DNA from 2 places in the Shewanella sp. T24-MNA-CIBAN-0130 genome. Region 2 is predicted to be linked to the other one. Evidence: predicted binding sites of a transcription regulator. Region 2 holds the regulator's gene; the other holds the start of a gene.
What was found. The regulator LexA, encoded in region 2, represses DNA repair genes until DNA is damaged. The targets are predictions, from matches to a motif close to TACTGTATNNNNATACAGTA.
Positions count from the first base shown of each region.

Region 1: a site for LexA is predicted at 1,525-1,544, ahead of dinB (DNA polymerase IV). Genes of this name have one in related genera too.

Region 1 is NZ_JBEOPP010000015.1:22,995-26,427, forward strand. It holds gene nqrM ((Na+)-NQR maturation NqrM) at 37-261, shown strand; gene bfr (bacterioferritin) at 494-964, shown strand; gene bfr (bacterioferritin) at 977-1,444, shown strand; gene dinB (DNA polymerase IV) at 1,582-2,661, shown strand; gene AAEZ02_RS08560 (aminoacyl-histidine dipeptidase) at 2,749-3,433, opposite strand, start outside.
Region 2 is NZ_JBEOPP010000002.1:134,482-137,914, forward strand. It holds gene plsB (glycerol-3-phosphate 1-O-acyltransferase PlsB) at 1-1,735, opposite strand, end outside; gene lexA (transcriptional repressor LexA) at 2,000-2,614, shown strand; gene AAEZ02_RS01630 (cell division inhibitor SulA) at 2,611-3,117, shown strand.

The sequences.
Region 1 (3,433 bases), on a different contig from region 2:
AGTACCCTAATCTAAATGAGTTAATTGGAGTTTGTGATGAGCACATTTATTGCAGCGTTTGTAGTATTATTATTGTTCTTTTTATTTATGTCTGTGGGTTATATTGTAAAGAAGAAAGCCGTAGCAGGCAGTTGTGGTGGCTTAGGCGTTTTAGGTATTGAGAAGGCGTGTGACTGTGACGACCCATGTGATAGCCGCAAACGCCGTATGGAAAAAGAGCAAGCTCGAAATGAGTTGCTTAATCAAAATCGAATTATTTAACGACGTTTGTCATTTAAAGCCTAGGTTACCAAACTAATGCTTTGTAAAGAGCCTTCATTTTGAAGGCTTTTTTTATGTTTGTGTATTACTAGTGAGTTACAAATCTTAGTTATAATGATAATGGTTATCAATAGTAAGTGTGTGAAAAGAAAGGAAAATTTGCCTTTTCCCCTATAGTGTTTTATTCTATTTGTAATTGATCTAGATCACGTTATTTATCGAGGGCATTACTATGAAAGGTCATCCTAAAGTCATTAGCCAACTCAATCGAGTACTTACCTGTGAGCTGACTGCCATTAACCAATACTTTTTACATGCACGCATGTTTAAACATTGGGGATTGGAAAAGCTTAATGAGAAAGAATATAAAAAATCGATTGAAGACATGAAGCATGCTGATAAGCTGATTGAACGTGTATTGTTTCTTGAAGGTTTACCTAATCTGCAACAATTAGATAAATTGCGTATCGGTGAGCATGCTGAAGAAATGCTCAACTGCGATCTGGCGGCTATAACAGCACAAATTGCGCTTTTGCGTGAAGCCATTAAGGTATGCGAAACTCAGCAAGATTATGTTAGCCGCGATTTATTTGAAGATTTACTCGAAGATGAAGAAGAACATTTAGATTGGATTGAGTCGCAACAAGAGCTTATCAATCAAACGGGTATTCAAAATTATCTTCAATCACAAATTAACGACTAATAGGAAATTATCATGAAAGGCCATCCAGAAGTCATCGATGCACTAAATAGTTTATTAACCGGCGAGTTGTCTGCCATGGATCAATATTTCGTCCATGCTCATATGTACGAAGACTGGGGATTCAACGAACTGTATACCCGAATTTTGCACGAGTCAGACGACGAAAAGTTGCATGCTGCTAAATTAGTCCAACGGATTTTATTTCTTGAAGGCACTCCCGATGTTGCCAGTCGTGAAGCGTTGAACATTGGTAAAGATGTGCAAGAAATGTTTAAAAGTGATTTAGCCTATGAATATCATGTTGCTGATCATTTACGTAAGGTGATCGCGCTATGCGAAGACAAAAGTGATTATCAAACTCGCGAAATTTTAGAGGTGTTGTTGGATGACACTGAGTCTGATCACATGTACTGGTTAGAAAAGCAATTAGGTCTGATTGAGATGGTTGGTTTACAGAATTATTTACAGACCAAAATGTAACGTATCCATTGATACAGGTTACCATTTACTAAAGCCCAACTGAGTTTGGGCTTTTTTGTGTCAGTGAGACAATGATTGAATACTGTTTATATATACAGTATCATCATGGTAATTGAGTTAATGATGATGGTCATAGAATGCGTAAAATCATTCACATCGATATGGATTGCTACTTCGCTGCCGTTGAAATGCGAGATTTTCCTGAACTACGAGGCAAAGCTATTGCTGTCGGTGGCAGAAGTGATCGCCGAGGTGTAATAAGCACATGCAGTTATGAGGCCCGTCAATTTGGGGTGCGTAGCGCGATGTCCAGTTATCATGCACTGCAGTTGTGTCCGCTGTTAATTTTAGTGCCTGGACGCATGGAAGTGTATAAATCGGTTTCATTGCAAATTCGTGAGATTTTTCATCGATACACAGATCTCGTTGAGCCATTATCTTTAGATGAGGCTTACCTTGATGTCAGCGATTGCAACGTTCACCAAGGCAGTGCCACATTAATTGCTAAAGCCATTCGCAACGATATTTTTGAGGCCACAGGATTAACGGCTTCAGCGGGTATTGCACCGATTAAGTTTTTAGCCAAAATCGCTTCCGATTTAAATAAGCCCAATGGTCAATATGTGATCACCCCTAATCAAATTAGTGATTTTGTAAAAGACTTGCCACTGAGTAAAATTCCTGGCGTTGGCAAGGTTACTTCAAAAAAGTTAGCCGATATTGGCTTAACCACTTGTTATGACGTGCAACAATATCCTAAGGCTCAATTAATTAAGGCTTTCGGTAAATTTGGCCATGTGTTGGCTGAGCGTGCACAAGGGATCGACTCAAGGCAAATTAGTCCACACCGAGTGCGTAAGTCTGTTGGGGTTGAAACCACCTTAGCCAAGGATATTTTTACCTTAGAACAATGTCATCAAGTGTTACCACAGCTTATTCAAGAACTCAGTGCTCGGGTACATCGCAGTGCTAAAGACCGACAGATCCACAAACAGGTTGTTAAGCTTAAATTTAATGATTTTAAACAGACCACAATCGAGCATCGCAGTGATGAGATTTCGATTAACTTGTTTCATGACTTGCTGCAACAAGCTTTGCAGCGTAGCCAAGGGCGGGGTATTCGTTTGATTGGCGTGAGTGTTGGTTTAGCCGACGTGACGTTGGCAGCGACAGATAATGGTGCGGATAAAATCACCCAGCTCGATTTACAGTTTTAACACTGGAACAATACAAAAATTAAAAGGCGACATTATTGTCGCCTTTTAATTTGTTTATTGTGTTGATAACGTCATCACTAAAACGGATTAAGCATCTTTAGCTGGAATACGCTCTAGTACCGCAAGTAGCAATTGCCAGTACTGACCAACGGTGGTGATGTTGACCATTTCATCAGGGCTATGGGGATAGCGAATGGTTGGCCCAATTGAGACCATGTCCATAAGTGGATAAGGTTGTTTAAATAAGCCACATTCAAGACCAGCATGGATCACCATGATGGTTGGGTCTTTTTTATAAATGTCGTTATAAGTTTCACGCACAATCGCCATAATGGGTGAGCTTGTATCTGGCTTCCAACCGGGATAAGCACCACTTAGGTCAATGCTTGCACCCGACAAATTAGTCAGAGCGGTGAGCATTCCTGTGACTTCTTCACGACCAGAATCGATTAGCGAGCGAATAAGACACAAGACTTCAACGCTTTCATCTTCGGTACTGATCACGCCGATATTAAGCGAGGTTTCAGTCACACCTTGAACTTCATCACTCATGCGGATCACGCCGTTAGGGCTCGCATGCAATAAGTCGATTAAGGTATTTTGTGCCTCTTCATCCATCACTTTGGTGGGGGCGTCAATGGACTCTAGGCTGAGCACCATTGCTGGATCGACGAGCGCGAGCTCTTGTCTTACTAATGCTTGGAAAGCCTCCATCGCTTGATGTAATTTATCAACATTTTCAGCAGGAAGCATAAAGCTGATATGGGCTTCA
Region 2 (3,433 bases):
CAATTGACTTGCCATTACCCTCTGCAACGGATGCGTAATGGGTATAAGGCACTGTGTTAAGTAATGCTAAATACAAATCAAGCTGACGTTCTAACTGGCTTCTTTCTAATGCATTTTGCTCTGATGCCAATAACACTAAACTGGTCAATGTCACCGAGCTGGCCGCAGCAGCGCCGTTGATATTGGTCATTACACGATTGGCTAGTAAGTTGACCGATGGGGTAAACCATGATGGTTTCTGATCAGGATCGTTCGCAATCTCTTTACGCCATTCTGGCGCCTGCTCGTTTAAGAAATGTTGTAAATTAATCGGCTCACCAAAGTTCACATAACCTTGGCCAAAATTGCCTAATTTACGCAGAGCCCCAAATAACTGCCAAACAGATTCTTTTTTCTTTTTCTTACCGCTTAATTCTTTATGGTAAGTGGCCACTTCCATCACATGGTCATAACCTAAATACACAGGCACTAAGGTCACAGGGCGTTCAATGCCACGTAACACACTATTAATAGTCATCGCTAACATACCGGTTTTAGGCGCTAGCAAACGCCCGGTACGAGAACGACCACCTTCAGTGAAATACTCGACCGAATAGCCCTTAGCAAATAACTGATCTAAGTATTCACGAAATACTGCGGTATAGAGTTTTTTTCCATTAAAACTACGACGGATAAAGAATGCTCCGCCACGACGGAACATAGGCCCAGCAGGCCAAAAGTTAAGATTAATACCGGCAGCAATGTGCGGTGGAACCATACCCTGATAATACAAAATATATGACAACAGTAAGTAATCCATATGACTACGATGACAAGGCACATAGACAATTTCATGGCCGTCATGATGTAACTGCCTTATCTGTTCTGCACCTTTGATATTGATACCACTGTATAATTTGTTCCATAACCAAGTGAGGAAGCGCTCGGCAATGCGCACAAAACTATCAGAATAGTCAGCGGCAATTTCATCAAGGTATTCAATGGCGGTTTCACGGGCTTTCTCGACAGATACTTTTTTGTTTACCGACTCTTCTTCAATGGCTTTCTTGATTGCATCAGATTTAAGTAACGACGCAAAAAGCACTTGCCGATTCGGTAATTGCTGCCCTGTCATCACTTTGCGTTGACGGCGGAAATGCACTCGCGCAACACGGATTAATTTGTGAGCAATTCTTTTATCGGTACCGTGTTCATCAGCCATAAGACGAAGCGATAATGCATTAGAAAACTGTACAAAATTGTGGCGACCTAGAAACAAAATCATTAGCCATTTTCGCAGCCAGGTCGGGTTTTCCCTTTCAAAAAAAGCCGCTTTCATGCTGTCATCTTCTTTACCCGGTGTGCGACCCCAATAAAGGCTCACAGGCACCAACTGAATATCTAACTCAGGACATTGACGATGAAGCGCTAACAGACTGGTAAAACTATTAATAAATTTTTCACCGCTTTCGCGTTTACCAAAAAGCGGTTTGCGGCCTTCAAGACAAACGATGCGTGATACTTTGAGGCCATCCAATTGCAGTGGCTCATATGGACTGGGCATACCAAAGCTCTCAGTGATTTCGCTTAATGCAGCGGCATCACTGATTGATTCTGTTTTCATAACATAAATCAGAGGTTTAGATGGATCTAAATTAAGATCGTCAAAAGGATCATGTGGCACAACAACCGTGAGTACCATCGATTTTTGAATCCATTTTAACGCTCGTAAAAATATTGAATCTGGTTTTGACATGGTTATTTTCGCAACATAAGCCACTGTAATATTGTCGTATAGGATACCAGAAACCAGCCTGCTTACACTATCAGACCGATTTATCTTTACGCTTGAGTTCTCACTATCAGAAATAACATCAGACAATCAATACACAATAACTAATAGAAACAGGTTGTTGAATGATACTTGACCAACAATATTCAAAAAAGAGTTGGTTAATACTTGCACGAACAAAAACACTGTATATAATGACAGTCACTGTATAAAAAGACAGGAACCATCATGAGACCGTTAACGCCGCGCCAAGCAGAAATTTTAGACTTAATTAAAAACAATATCACCGAAACAGGTATGCCACCCACTCGTGCTGAAATTGCGAGTCGTCTTGGCTTTAAAAGTGCTAATGCCGCCGAAGAGCATTTAAAAGCATTAGCCAAAAAAGGTTTTATCGAGATCATACCTGGTACCTCGAGAGGTATTCGTTTACCTCATGAAGAACAGCTTGAAATCGGTCTGCCACTCATTGGACAAGTTGCTGCTGGAGAGCCTATTTTGGCGCAAGAGCATGTAGAACAATATTATCAAGTCGACCCAAATATGTTTAAACCCGCCGCAGATTTTTTATTACGGGTTCGTGGTGATAGCATGAAAAACATTGGTATTTTAGAAGGCGACTTGCTCGCTGTACATAAAATGCAACAAGCGCGTAATGGTCAGGTTGTGGTGGCGCGTGTTGATGATGACGTCACCGTAAAACGATTCGAACAAAAAGGTAATATGATTTATCTGCATGCAGAAAATGAAGATTATAACCCGATAAAAGTAGATTTAAGTTGCCAAAGCCTAACCATCGAAGGGCTTGCAGTTGGCGTTATCCGTAATGGAGATTGGTCATGAACAAACTAATGGGCGTAGCGCCACGTCACCCAGGCTTATGGGTAGATTTAACTGAAACAGATCTGCATGGCAACCAAACCATTCAAACATTACAAACTGTCACCCAAGGTGAAGCAGAACTGAGTCAATTGTGTAGCCAACTGGCGACGTTGAGCCAACAAGGCAGATGGATTGTATTAATTAGTCCACCTCACATAGGCTATAAGCATATGCTGGCCAGTGCTGGAGTGAGAATGGATCGTATTTTACTGGTGCACACCAAAGATGAAGTCGAAACATTATGGGCCATGGAAAAAGCTCTCACGAGCGGAACTTCTAGTGCAGTGGTTACTTGGACAAGTTCACTCGATGCTCGCGATAGTCGTCGATTGGAAATTGTCGCTAAGAGCGCGCGAGCATTAGGCGTGGTAATTGAAGATGTGAATGCTCACTTACCTCACAAACATCAACTTGTTAACTCTACATTAACAAGTGGAGCAGGTAATTTTTGCTCATTTCACTAAGCATAAATCCTTAATTACCAAGCCCTGCATTGAATTCAGGGCTTTTTTTCATCTTTTTTTAGCCTATTTACCAACAAAGTGATCTTGATCAATGTTTAATCTACAAGTAATGTGGTTAACAAGGATGAAACATTCTTCATCTTTAATTGGATAAAATGACAGTAATCAAGATTACTGTCAGACAAATAATCCAAATAGAAATTGATAAGTTCAGTCGTAGGTACAAGCGTGGTGCACAGCTAACAATAAAAGCGTAGACAGTCTGTATACAACCACCAGAGTACTTTGAGTTCATCAAGCTTTTTTCGGGAACCGA